Regions from separate parts of the Streptomyces sp. LaBMicrA B280 genome, predicted to be linked through region 2. Evidence: riboswitches for the same ligand, from Rfam matches in the RefSeq annotation. Region 2 holds a riboswitch; the other holds the start of a gene.

Region 1 (6,877 bases), on a different contig from region 2:
GGCCACGGGCCGGGCACCCGCCCGCGCCACGCCGTCGGCCACCTCGCGGTCGGTGGAGGCGACGATGACCGGCCGGCCCGGCGGCTCCGCGCGCACCAGCTGGCGGATCAGCTCGTCGGCCGTGACGCCCGGCTTGGAGAACAGCACCCGCACCCCGCGCGGCGGCGCGAGCAGCACCGGCGCGGCCAGCTCGGCGCCGTCGAAGACACAGGTCACCTCGGCGCCGGTCTGCGCGGCGAGCGCGGACAACTGGCCGAGCAGCCGCAGCCGCTGCTTCTCCAGCGGCATCTGCGGATAGCCGGTCTTGGTCACGTTGTAGCCGTCGACGACCAGATGCGCCTGCGGCAGCGCGAGCAATTGGTCGAGGATGGCCGGGTCGTGCTCGGACAGGGCGCGTGTCGCGATGTCCTTCGGCGTCATCCGGCCGGGCTCCACCGCGTCGACGGTCTCGGCCGGGCGCACGGACACCGGCGGCAGCGCCAGTTCGCGCCGCAGGCCCTGGGTGGCGTCCAGCAGGGTGTCGAGGAGCAGCCGTACCCGCATGTCCTCCACGCTGCGCCCCTCGCGGGCGGCCTTGCGGGTGGCCTCCAGGGCCGCCTCCGCCTCGCCGAGCCGCGCCTTGAGCCGCCGCGACTCGCTCTCCGCGGCCGACGCCCGGGCGCCCGCCTCGGCGCGTACTGCGTCCATCTCGCCCTGCGCCTTGCGCAGCGCGGCCTCGCCCCGGCGCACATCGCTCTGCGCGGAGCGCAGCTTGCGGTTCAGCGACTCCAGGTCCCGCTTCGCCGACTCCAGCTCCGCGCGCAGCCGTTCGGTCTCGGTCCTGGTCTGCTCGCGGGCGCGGTCCAGTTCGGCGCGCAGCCGCTCCAGTTCGGCGCGGCTCTCCTCGTCGGCCCGCTCGGCGTCGGCGCGCTGGGCCTCCTCACCGGCCGCGGTGACCAGCTTCACCCAGCCCGCCGGGCGCAGCACACAGGCGGCCGCCGCCACATCGAGCGGGTCGACGGCCGCGGGCACGGAGCCGGCCTCCAGGGCACCGGCCAGCTCCGGCTGCGCGGCGCGGAACTTCTCGCCGATCCGCTGCCGGAACAGCGTGTCGGTCTCCAGCGCCGCGGCCATCGCGTTCCCGGCGAACTTCGCGCGACGATTCGGGGCGAACCGGGCGTACTGTCGCAGCTGGGCGGGCAGTTCCGCCACCGTCAGCTTGCCGAAGCACTCGGAGACGATCGCGACGACCCTGCGGCGCACCCCGTCGGACAGCGGACGGTCAAGCACCTCAGCGGTGCCGTCGCCCGGCCCCCCGCCTGCGCTCTCCACCATCCGTCACACCCCACTGTCTTGCCGAAGAAATGCCTCTTCGGGCCCGGCCCCGTCAGGAGTCGGTGCCCGGCCTGTCCACGAGTTCCACCTGGTCCACCGCGTTGCACCAGCGGCAGCGCACCGATTCGATGGTCTCACTGACCACCTGGCGCTCCTCCACCGTCGGCTCGCCCGCCAGGTCGAGGTGGACATACTCCACGGCCTTCGAGGAGCGCGTGACGTCGAAGCGGGTGAGGTTGCCGCACAGGGTGCAGCGCCATCGCGTCGTGGCGGTCGGCTGGGGAACCGTCATCGTGCCCTTCTCAGGTCGGTCGGACCGCGCCGGCGGGCCGACGCGTGTGGCTCGTAACCCTACGGCCTGGCGGCCTCTCGCCGCCCGTCCATCCAAGGCGGCGAGGCGGTCTGTCAGCTTGCGTCCGGTTACGTCATGCTCTGTGTTCATGATCAGCGAGTGGAGCGCGGCGGCCGGCAGGACTTCCAGGGCACTTCGGGACGCGCCGATGACGTACGGCCTGATCGCCCTGTGCTGTCTGATCTTCGTCCTGGGCCCGGCCTCCGGGATCGTCCCCGGATACGGCACCGGGTATGTGCTCCAGGACGCGCAGCGGGTGTACTTCAGGACCTGGGGGGTGGTCCCGGCCGAACTGTTCGCCGGGCCCCTGGCGCATGCGCTGACCCCGGTCACGGCGCTGTTCGTGCACGGCAACTGGGTGCATCTGCTCGGCAACATGCTCTTCCTCCTCGTCTTCGGCGTGCTGACCGAGGAGCGGATGGGCCGGGTGGAGTTCACCCTCTTCTACATCGGCTGCGGCTATCTGGCCCTGCTGGGCTACGCGGTCGCCAACGACACCTCCGAGCAGTCGCTGGTGGGCGCGTCGGGGGCGATCTCGGCGGTGCTCGGGGCGTTTCTCTTCCTGTTCCCGCGGGCCCGTGTCACCAGTCTCCTGCCGTTCCTCTTCTTCCTGCCGCTGCGCTTTCCCGCGTGGGTCGTGCTGCCGTTCTGGGTGACGCTCCAGTGGCTGGCGGCGGGGCGCTCGGCGCAGGGGCCGGGGGTGGCGTATCTGGCGCACCTGGTGGGGTTCGGGGCGGGGTTCGTCTACGCGTGGGTGCGCCACGGGCGTGGGGATAGAGTGAAATGCGCATCTGAACCGGCCCCCGAGGGAGAGAACCAGCCGTGATCACCGCGATCGTCCTGATCAAGACCAGCGTGGACCGGATTCCCGAGATCGCCGAGCAGATCGCCTCGCTGGAGTCGGTGAGCGAGGTCTTCTCCGTCACCGGTACGTACGACCTGATCGCCATGGTGCGGGTGCGGGAGCACGAGGACCTGGCCGATGTGATCCCCGGCCGGATCAGCAAGATCCCGGGCGTCGAGGCGACGGACACGCATGTGGCGTTCCGGACGTACTCCCAGCACGACCTGGAGGCGGCGTTCGCGATCGGCCTGGACTCCTGACCGTCCGCCGAAAGCCGCCTCGTCGGCCCGTTCAGCCCGCTACGCCACCGGCACGCAGCGCCCCTCCTGCGTGCGGTACGTCCACTTCGCGCCCTCGGTCACCAGCTGCCGTACGGCCGTGACGAAGCGGTCCACATGCTCGTCCGGGGTGCCCGCGCCGAAGCTCGCGCGAAGGGCGTTCAGGGACGGGGCGCCGCACTCCGCGGGGGTTTCCGGGGCCGAGCCCAGCAGGGTGCGCAGCAGCGGGTGGGCGCAGAAGAGGCCGTCGCGGACGCCGATGCCGTACTCGGCGGAGAGCGCGGCCGCGAAGTGGGAGCTGTTCCAGCCGTCCACCACGAAGGAGAGCACGCCGACCCGCGGGGCGTCGTCCCCGAACAGGGACAACACCCTGACCTGCGGGATCTCGGCGAGGCCCGCGCGCACCCGGTCGATCAGGTACTGCTCGCGGGCGACCAGCGCGTCCCAGCCGGCCTCGGTGAGGGCCTGGCAGGCGGAGGCGACGGCGTAGGCGCCGATGACGTTCGGGGAGCCCGCCTCGTGCCGGGCGGCGCTCTCGTGCCACTCCACCTGCACGCCTCCGTCCGCGCGCCGGGCGACGCTGCGGCTGGCGCCGCCGCCCGCGAGGTACGGCTCGGCGTCCCGCAGCCAGTCCGCGCGCCCGGCCAGCACGCCCGCGCCGAACGGGGCGTACAGCTTGTGCCCGGAGAGCGCGACCCAGTCGACGTCCAGGTCGGCGAGGGAGACCGGGTGGTGCGGGGCCAGCTGGGCGGCGTCCAGGACGATCCGGGCGCCGTGCGCGTGCGCGGCGGCGGCCAGCTCACGCACCGGCCACAGCTCGCCGGTGACATTGGAGGCGCCGGTGACACAGACCAGGGCCGGGCCGTACGGGTCCCGGTCGGCGAGGGCCCGCTCCAGCGTCTCGACGGCCTGCGCCGGGCTGCGCGGCGCGTCCAGGTAGCTGACCTGGTCCTCCCGCCAGGGCAGCAGCGAGGCGTGGTGCTCGGTCTCGAAGACGAAGACCCGGCAGTCGGCCGGGACCACCCGGGCCAGCAGGTTCAGCGAGTCCGTGGTCGAGCGGGTGAAGACCACCTGGTCGTCGGCGCGGCAGCCGAGGAACTCCGCGACCGTGCGGCGGGCCTTCTCGAACAGGTCGGTGGAGAACTGGGAGAGGTACCCGGCGCCCCGGTGGACGCTGCCGTAGTACGGCGCGTAGGCGGCGACGTCGTCCCAGACGCGCTGGAGGGCGGGGGCGCTGGCCGCGTAGTCGAGGGCCGCGTAGGTGATGGTGCCGCCGGTGACGAGCGGCACGGTGACATCTCGCCCCAGAACGGGCAGCGGGGTGGAAATCGACGGGTCGACGGCGACGGTGGAGACAGACATGGGGAACTCCCGTGAGAACGCACGCCGAAGGAGGCGTACGGAAGAAAGGTGAAAGGGGTGCGCGGAGGCGGGGCTCAGCGGCCCTAGCGCATTCGCTTGCTCACGGGAGGCTCCCTCGGCCGACCAGGACCCCTGGCCCGGCGCTGTCAACAGCGCCCGAGGGGTCCGCGCTTGCCGTAGACCTCGCTGCCTACGACCTGGTCCTCACCCGGGGCACCCCGCCACGGACGGAGGGTTGCCGGACAGTCGGCCGGGGCCTCATGACTGTCACTCATGACCTGGCAGGGAACGTACGCGAAAAGATCGAGGTCCCGCAACCCGTGTCCGGATCGCGGGACGATCAGCCGCCGGCCTGGGGCCGTCAGGCCGTCAGGCCGTCAGGCCGTCAGGCGTTGCTGGCGGCCACCCAGCGCTCCAGCGTGCGCTTGGCCGCGCCCGAGTCGATGGACTCGGCCGCCTTCACCATCTGCTCGCGCAGCTGCTCGGTGAGCGGGGCGTCGGTCGGCTCCAGGGCCACCAGGGCCGCCGCCGAATTCAGCAGCACCGCGTCCCGTACGGCCCCCCGCTCGCCGTCCAGCACCCGGCGGGCGACCTCCGCGTTATAAGCCGCGTCCGCGCCGCGCAGGGCCTCCACGGGGACCAGCTCGATGCCGACGTCCCGGGGGTCGAAGACCTCCTCGGAGACCTTGCCGTCGCGCACCACCCAGACCCGGGAGGTGGCGGTGACGGTCAGCTCGTCCAGGCCGTCGTCGCCGCGGAAGACCAGCGCGGAGTTGCCGCGCTCGGCGAAGACCCCGGCCACCACCGGCGCCATCCGCGGGTCGGCGACGCCCACCGCCTGGGCGCGCACCTTCGCCGGGTTGGTCAGCGGGCCGAGCACATTGAAGGTCGTACGGATGCCCAACTGGCCACGTGCGGCGGCGACATGACGCAGCGAGGGGTGGAACTTCACCGCGAAGCAGATGGTGATGCCGGCCTCCTCGGCGACCTCGGCGACCCGCCTCGGGGTCAGCTGGAGGTTGATGCCCAGCTTCTCCAGGACGTCGGAGGAGCCGGAGGCGGAGGAGGCGGCACGGTTGCCGTGCTTGACGACCTTGGCGCCGGTGCCCGCGACCACGATCGAGGACATGGTGGAGATGTTCACCGTCTTGGCGCCGTCCCCGCCGGTGCCGACGATGTCCACGGCCGGGCCGGGCACCTCGATCACGTTCGCGTGCTCGTACATGGTGCGCACGAGACCGGAGATCTCCTCGACGGTCTCGCCCTTGGCGCGCAGCGCCACCATGAACCCGGCGATCTGGGCGTCGGTCGCCTCGCCCCGCATGATCAGGTCCATCGCCCAGGCGGTGTCGTCCGCGGACAGGTTCTGGCCGGTCAGCAGGCCGTTCAGCAGGACGGGCCAGGAGCGGCCCGCCGCGGTGTCGCCTCCAGCGGGGGTCACAGCGCTCATCAGCCGCTCCTAGGGAAAAGTCATGTTCGGTGGTGCTCGGTGGGGAGAACCCGTACCCACCTTATCGAGCCCCCGGCACGGGGAAGGGCCCCGTCCGGCTCGCGGACGGGGCCCCTCTGTGGCGTGGCGACGCGGGGATCAGTGGTGGCCGTGGCCGCTCGTGATCTCCTTGTACTCCTCGGAGGTCGGCTTCGGGATCTGGTTGTCCTCGCCGTAGTAGGCGGTGGACAGCTTCGCCCGGAGCTTCTCGGACGCCGTCACCTTGCGCTCGACACCGTTCTCGTCGACCGCGGGGCCGATCTCGGCGGGCGCGTACTGCGTGTGCGTGGTGAGCGTGTGCAGCTGCTCCTGGCTGAGCGGCTCGTGCACCTCGATGAACTCACCGTGCGGCAGCCGCTTGATGATGCCGGTCTCGCGACCGTGCAGCACCTTGTCGCGGTCGCGGCGCTGGAGACCGAGGCAGATCCGCTTGGTGGCGATGAACGCGATGACCGGACCGACGAAGAAGAAGATCCGCACGAACCAGGTCACGGCGTTGATCGACAGGTGGAAGTGGGTGGCCCACAGGTCGTTGCCACCACCGACCAGCGTGATCATGTACATCGTCACCCAGGCGACACCGAGGCCCGTACGGGTCGGGGCGTTGCGCGGGCGGTCCAGGATGTGGTGCTCGCTCTTGTCGCCGGTGATCCAGGACTCGATGAACGGGTAGGCGGCCATCGCGCCCAGCACCACACCGAAGAGGACCAGCGGGATGAACACGCCCAGGACCAGCGTGTGGCCCCAGAAGTTGATCTCCCAGCCCGGCATGAAGCGAATCAGCCCCTCGGCGAAGCCCATGTACCAGTCGGGCTGGGCGCCGGTGGAGACCTGGTCGACCCGGTAGGGGCCGATGGCCCAGATCGGGTTGATCTGCGCGACCGCGGCGATGGCCGCGATGACACCGAAGACCAGGAAGAAGAAGCCTCCGGCCTTGGCCATGTAGACCGGCAGCAGCGGCATGCCGACGACGTTGTTGTTGGTCTTGCCCGGACCCGCGAACTGCGTGTGCTTGTGGTAGAAGACCAGGATCAGGTGCGCCACCATCAGGCCGAGCATGATGCCCGGCAGCAGCAGGATGTGGATCGAGTAGAACCGGGCGACGAAGTCGTGGCCGGGGAACTGACCGCCGAAGAGGAAGTACGAGATGTACGTGCCGACGATCGGCATGGACAGGATCGCACCCTCGGTGAAGCGCACACCGGTGCCGGAGAGCAGGTCGTCCGGGAGCGAGTAAC
Region 2 (6,877 bases):
GCGATGCGCACGGCGTTGGCGCCGGTCGCCTCGTCACCCTCGAGCTCCAGCTTCTCGAAGACCTGGGAGGCCTGGAGCAGGGCCACGCCACCACCGGCGACGATGCCCTCCTCGACGGCCGCCTTGGCGTTGCGCACGGCGTCCTCGATGCGGTGCTTGCGCTCCTTGAGCTCCACCTCGGTGGCGGCACCGGCCTTGATGACCGCGACGCCGCCCGCGAGCTTGGCCAGGCGCTCCTGGAGCTTCTCGCGGTCGTAGTCCGAGTCGCTGTTCTCGATCTCGGCGCGGATCTGGTTCACCCGGCCGTTGACCTGGTCGGAGGAGCCGGCACCGTCGACGATGGTGGTCTCGTCCTTGGTGATGACGACCTTGCGGGCGCGGCCCAGGAGGTCCAGGGTCGCGTTCTCCAGCTTGAGGCCGACCTCCTCGGAGATGACCTCGCCGCCCGTGAGGATGGCGATGTCGCCGAGCATGGCCTTGCGGCGGTCGCCGAAGCCCGGGGCCTTGACGGCGACGGACTTGAAGGTGCCGCGGATCTTGTTGACGACCAGGGTCGACAGGGCCTCGCCCTCGACGTCCTCGGCGATGATCAGCAGCGGCTTGCCCGACTGCATGACCTTCTCCAGGAGCGGGAGCAGGTCCTTGACGGAGCCGATCTTGGAGTTCGCGATGAGGATGTACGGGTCCTCGAGCGACGCCTCCATGCGCTCCATGTCGGTGGCGAAGTAGGCGGAGATGTAGCCCTTGTCGAAGCGCATGCCCTCGGTGAGCTCGAGCTCCAGACCGAAGGTGTTGCTCTCCTCGACGGTGATGACGCCTTCCTTGCCGACCTTGTCCATCGCCTCGGCGATCAGCTCGCCGATCTGGGTGTCGGCGGCGGAGATGGACGCGGTGGAGGCGATCTGCTCCTTGGTCTCGACGTCCTTCGCCTGCTCCAGCAGGGCGGCGGAGACGGCCTCGACGGCCTTCTCGATACCGCGCTTCAGGGCCATCGGGTTGGCACCGGCGGCGACGTTGCGCAGGCCTTCCTTGACCAGGGCCTGGGCGAGCACGGTCGCGGTGGTCGTACCGTCACCGGCGACGTCGTCCGTCTTCTTGGCGACTTCCTTGACCAGCTCGGCGCCGATCTTCTCGTACGGGTCCTCGAGCTCGATCTCCTTGGCGATGGAGACACCATCGTTGGTGATCGTGGGGGCGCCCCACTTCTTCTCGAGGACGACGTTGCGACCCTTGGGGCCGAGCGTCACCTTGACGGCGTCCGCGAGCTGGTTCATGCCGCGCTCGAGGCCGCGCCGCGCCTCCTCGTCGAACGCGATGATCTTGGCCATGTGAAGTGGTCCCTCCAGGACTGGGGGTGATTCCTTCGGACCGCGCCCGCGCCCGCGACGGACGGTTCGCCGGCCTGTGGTTCCTTGCCCCACATGGCCTGCGGACCTCACCGACCCGGTCCTTCGTTGTCACTCTCACCTTCAGAGTGCTAACGCAATGATTAGCACTCGGCATGGTCGAGTGCAAGCGCCTTGGCCCTCCTCGGGCCACCTCGGCGGCCGGGTCAGCCGGAGGCGAACACGCGCGGGGCCCGGACCCGGGCACGCCGAAGGGCCCGCACCCTGTGCGAGGTGCGGGCCCTTCGGTGGAGAAACGTTCAGACGGCGACGCGAACCATGTCGGCCTGCGGACCCTTCTGGCCCTGCGAGATCTCGAACTCGACTCGCTGGCCCTCCTCCAGGGTGCGGTAGCCGTCCATCTGAATGGCGCTGTAATGGACGAAGACGTCCGCACCACCGTCGACCGCGATGAAGCCGTACCCCTTCTCCGCGTTGAACCACTTGACGGTGCCCTGAGCCATGCCTAACTCCCCTATTACTGGCCCTTGCACAGATCCGCACTTCGCGGACCCGGGTCAGACCTCGCCCCCCGATGTGTCGGGGGCGTGCGCCGGAACGCGTCGACCGCGGCTGAATGTATCTGTCCAACTGCCGTCTGCAACAGGTCAATTGGACGAGAATTCTGGACGCGAACGATCCGGAATGTGGGGAGAATTCATCCGAATGCAGGGCAAGTCGGGCCCCGTAAAAGACACAAAAGCCGCGGAAAGCCCGTGCATTTTGGCTACTTCTTATCGGGCCCGCGGAAGAGAATCGAGGGCTTACCCTCGATCACCGGAGGGCGCGTTCCCCAACTGTACCGCGCTCAATCACGCAGAATTGCCCCCTCCGCTTCTCTCACGGAGAGGGCAATCCGATGCACTTTTGGTGACCGTCATTACCTAAGGTAATGATCGATCATCCGGTCAGCAGCCGCCGGCCACCGCCGGGATGATGGAGACCCCCGCGCCGTCCGGGGTGGAGGTCTGAAGGCCCTGCTCGAAACGGACGTCGTCGTCATTGACGTAGACGTTCACGAACCGGCGCAGCTTGCCCTGGTCGTCCAGAACGCGGGCGGCGATGCCGGTGTGGTTCTTCTCCAGGTCCTCGATGACCTCGCCGAGGGTGGTGCCCTCGGCGGCGACCTCGGCCTGTCCGCCGGTGTAGGTGCGCAGGATGGTGGGGATGCGAACGGTCACGCTCATGCGAGGCCAGCCTCTCGGAAGGAGTCCAGGTTCGGGCGGATGGTGGCGGTCAGGCCGGTGCCGGCCACCGCGTCGAGGGTCTTCAAACCGTCGCCGGTGTTGAGGACGACGGTGGTCTTCGCCGGGTCGAGCGCCCCGCTCTCGATCAGCTTCCGCGTGACGCCGACGGTCACGCCGCCCGCCGTCTCGGCGAAGATGCCCTCGGTGCGGGCCAGCAGCTTGATCGCGGCCACCACCTGCTCGTCCGTCACGTCCTCCACCGCGCCGCCGGTGCGCCGGGCGATGTCCAGGACGTAGGGGCCGTCGGCCGGGTTGCCGATGGCGAGGGACTTGGCGATGGTGTCCGGCTTCTGGGGCCGGACCACGTCGTGGCCCGCCTTGTAGGCCGTCGACACCGGCGAGCAGCCCTCGGCCTGGGCGCCGAAGATCTTGTACGGCCGGTCCTCGACCAACCCCAGCTCGATCAGCTCCCGGAGCCCCTTGTCGATCTTGGTGAGCTGGGAGCCGGAGGCGATCGGGACCACGATCTGGTCCGGCAGCTGCCAGCCGAGCTGCTCGCAGATCTCGTACGCCAGGGTCTTGGAGCCCTCGGCGTAGTACGGCCGCAGATTCACGTTGACGAAGCCCCAGCCCTCGCCGGCCGGGTCGCCGATCAGCTCGGAGCAAAAGCGGTTCACATCGTCGTAGTTGCCCTCGATGCCGACCAGCTCACCGCCGTAGACCGCGGCCATGACGACCTTGCCCTGCTCCAGGTCGTGCGGGATGAACACGCAGGAGCGCAGCCCGGCGCGGGCGGCGGCGGCGCCGACGGCACCGGCCAGGTTGCCGGTGGAGGAGCAGGACAGGGTGGTGAAGCCGAAGGCGCGGGCCGCCTCCAGGGCCTGGGCGACGACCCGGTCCTTGAAGGAGTGGGTCGGGTTGCCGGAGTCGTCCTTGACGTACAGACCGCCGGTGACGCCGAGCTCGCGGGCCAGGTTGTCGGCCTTGACCAGCTTGGTCCAGCCGGGGTTGATGTTCGGCTTGTCCGCGACATCGGCCGGGACCGGCAGCAGCGGGGCGTAGCGCCAGATGTTGGCGGGGCCGTCCTCGATCCGCTTGCGCAGCTCTTCGGTGTCGTAGGCGGAGAAGTCGTAGGCGATCTCCAGCGGGCCGAAGCATTCCGCGCAGGCGAAGACCGGGCCGAGCGGGACGCGGTGGCCGCATTCGCGACAGCTGAGGGCGGCGGCGGGGCCGAGATCGACGGTGGGGGTACCGGAGGTGGCAACTGTCTGCACAGCCATGGGAGGCGAGGCCCTTTCTCCTCATCTTCCTCACGACGCACTTCGCCGTGAGACGGATTTGGCACCTTCCCTAGCCGGGAGCCTCGCTGTGATGAGAACGAGAACCGACTGGAGGGTTGCCGGGGCTTCATCGGGCCGTGTCCCTCTGCCCCTCTGGATGAGCGGTATTCGATTGTGTCCGCAGTGCTGCGGTGTGTCCGCGCGCGACCCCCGACATGCGATGGTCATCGGCGTTGCTCAAGACTGTAACCGAAGGCCTGGAGAGTTGAGATAGTCGTCCGTACCGCGAGACGAGCCGCGAGACGAGCGTGAGGAGCCGGGGACCGTGCTGGAAGAAGTCGAGCGCTGGATGGGCAACCGCTCCTGGTCCGTGCGCGATCGGCCGGCGCACCAGGTCCTGGCGGCGAAGGGGCGCACCGGCCAGACCATCAGCGTGGTGCTGCCCGCGCTCGACGAGGAGGAGACCGTCGGCGAGATCGTCGCGGCGATCCGGCGGGATCTGATGGAGCGGGTGCCGCTCGTCGACGAGGTCCTGGTGATCGACTCCGGCTCCACCGACCGCACCTCCGAGGTGGCCGCCGCGGCGGGCGCCCGGGTGGTGCACCGGGACGCGATCCTGCCCCGGATACCCGCGGTGCGGGGCAAGGGCGAGGTGCTGTGGCGCTCGCTGCTCGTGGCCACCGGGGACCTCATCTGCTTCATCGACGCGGACCTGCGGGAGTTCTCCTCCGACTTCGTCCTCGGCATCGTCGGCCCGCTGCTCACCGAGCCGGACGTGCAGCTGGTCAAGGCGATGTACGACCGTCCGCTCGCCGGTACGGCGGGGCAGGGCGGCCGGGTCACCGAGCTGATGGCGCGCCCGCTGCTGAACATGCACTGGCCGCAGCTCGCGGGCTTCGTGCAGCCGCTGGGCGGGGAGTACGCGGCCCGGCGCTCGCTGCTCGAACAGCTGCCGTTCCCGGTCGGGTACGGGGTCGAGCTGGGCATGCTGGTGGACGCGCTGCACCTGGTGGGCCTGGACGCGCTGGCCCAGGTGGACGTCGGGGTGCGCAAGCACCGGCACCAGGACGGGCAGGCGCTCGGCCGGATGGCGGCGGCCATCTACCGCACGGCCCAGCTGCGGCTGGCCCGCGGCCATCTGGTGCGCCCCGTGCTCACCCAGTTCGAGCGGGGGGTCTCCGGTTTCGAGCCGCGCACCTACGCGGTGGACACCGAGGAGCGGCCGCCGATGACCGAGATCGCGGAGTACGCCCGCCGCCGGGTGGCGTGAAAGCGCAGGTACGGCGCGTTGCGCGGATGTTCCGGAGCGGTCCGCGGGTTTGAGTGTTTCCGGGCCGGGCTAGGTTCTGGACCATGGCTTCCACGCACGGTGCTGAGGTGCTGGTCGCGTCCAATCGCGGCCCGGTTTCGTACGAGACGGGCGAGGACGGCTCGCTGCGCGCCAAGCGGGGCGGCGGCGGACTGGTCTCGGGTCTGTCGGCGATCGGACCGGAGACGAACGCGGTCTGGGTGTGCGCCGCGCTGGGCGACGGCGACCGGGCGGCCGTGCGCCGCGCGGAGGGCGGGCTGCTGCCGGAGGCGGACACCGGCGGGCAGCGGGTGCGGATGCTGGACATCGACCCGGAGGTCTTCGCCGCCGCGTACAACGGGATCGCCAACTCGGTGCTCTGGTTCGTGCACCACATGCTGTACCAGACCCCGCTGGAGCCCGTCTTCGACGCGGAGTTCCGGCGGCGGTGGGCGGCGTACGAGGAGTACAACCGGGCGTTCGCGAAGGCGCTGGCCGAGGAGGCGGGCGAGGGCGCGGCGGTGCTGATCCAGGACTACCACCTGGCGCTCGCCCCGCGGATGCTCCGCAGGCTCCGGCCCGATCTGCGCATCGGCCACTTCTCGCACACGCCGTGGGCGCCCGCGGAGTACTTCCGGCTGCTGCCGGACGACATCGCGGCACAGCTGCTGACCGGGATCCTCGGCGCGGACCGGGCGGCGTTCCTGACCCGGCGCTGGGCGGACGCGTTCACCGAGTGCTGCCACGCGGTGCTGGGGCCCGGGATCCCCGCCGGTACGCGGATCGGGGTGCACGGCCTGGGCGCGGACGCCGAGTTCCTGCGGGAGCGGTCGAACCGGCCGGACGTGGCCGAGCGGATGGCGGCGCTGCGGGCGGAGATCGGCGAGGGCCGCCGGACCGTCGTCCGGGTCGACCGCACCGAGCTGTCCAAGAACATCGTGCGCGGGCTGCTGGCGTACCGGCAGCTGCTGGACGAGCACCCCGAGTGGCGGGAGAGGGTCGTGCACGTCGCGTTCGCGTACCCCTCCCGGCAGGACCTCGCCGTGTACCGGGACTACACGGCTCAGGTGCAGCGGGTCGCCGAGGAGATCAACTCGGCCTACGGGACGCCGGGTTGGATCCCGGTGGTGCTGCATGTGAAGGACGACTTCGCCCGCTCCCTGGCCGCGTACCGGCTGGCCGACGTGGCGCTGGTCAACCCGATCCGGGACGGCATGAACCTGGTCGCCAAGGAGGTGCCGGTCGTCTCCGACGAGGGCTGTGTGCTGGTGCTCTCGCGGGAGGCGGGGGCGCACGAGGAGATGGGCGAGGACGCGCTCACGGTCAACCCGTACGACATCACGGGCACGGCCGAGGCCCTGCACACGGCGCTGACCATGCCGGCGGCGGAGCGGGCCGAGCGCTCGAAGCGGCTGGCCGCGGCGGGCACGGCGCTGCCGCCGGCCCGGTGGTTCCTGGACCAGCTGGGCGCCCTGGACGATCAGTCCAGCTGAGCCGCCAGCGCGGTGAGGAGTGCGACGACGCCCTCGGGGCCGTCGACCACCAGGTCCGCCCGCTCGGCCAGTTCGGTGACCTCCGTGCTGCCGCTGCACACGAGGAGTCCCGGGGTGCCCTCGGAGCGGAGCTTGTCGACGGCGGCGTAGGCGGGGAGGTCGCCGAGGTCGTCACCGGCGTAGAGGACGGATCCGGCGCCGGTCTCGCGGAGGTACGCGCCGAGGGCGACGCCCTTGTCCATGC

The links. Region 2 has a riboswitch for S-adenosylmethionine ahead of thrC (threonine synthase). Riboswitches for the same ligand answer to the same signal wherever they lie in the genome.
Region 1: another riboswitch for S-adenosylmethionine. It lies ahead of ACLF5H_RS19175 (aminotransferase class V-fold PLP-dependent enzyme); the one in region 2 lies ahead of thrC (threonine synthase).

The regions. Positions count from the first base shown of each region.
Region 1 is NZ_JBMJCT010000021.1:45,209-52,085, forward strand. Features, by position in the region: gene ACLF5H_RS19155 (NYN domain-containing protein) at 1-1,314, opposite strand, end outside; gene ACLF5H_RS19160 (hypothetical protein) at 1,367-1,606, opposite strand; gene ACLF5H_RS19165 (rhomboid family intramembrane serine protease) at 1,755-2,492, shown strand; gene ACLF5H_RS19170 (Lrp/AsnC family transcriptional regulator) at 2,489-2,770, shown strand; gene ACLF5H_RS19175 (aminotransferase class V-fold PLP-dependent enzyme) at 2,810-4,150, opposite strand; SAM riboswitch class IV at 4,313-4,429, opposite strand; gene trpD (anthranilate phosphoribosyltransferase) at 4,536-5,600, opposite strand; gene ACLF5H_RS19185 (cytochrome b) at 5,739-6,877, opposite strand, start outside.
Region 2 is NZ_JBMJCT010000011.1:358,055-364,931, forward strand. Features, by position in the region: gene groL (chaperonin GroEL) at 1-1,328, opposite strand, end outside; gene ACLF5H_RS11890 (cold-shock protein) at 1,646-1,849, opposite strand; gene ACLF5H_RS11895 (MoaD/ThiS family protein) at 2,294-2,572, opposite strand; gene thrC (threonine synthase) at 2,569-3,852, opposite strand; SAM riboswitch class I at 3,871-4,016, opposite strand; gene ACLF5H_RS11905 (glucosyl-3-phosphoglycerate synthase) at 4,178-5,122, shown strand; gene ACLF5H_RS11910 (alpha,alpha-trehalose-phosphate synthase (UDP-forming)) at 5,206-6,633, shown strand; gene otsB (trehalose-phosphatase) at 6,621-6,877, opposite strand, start outside.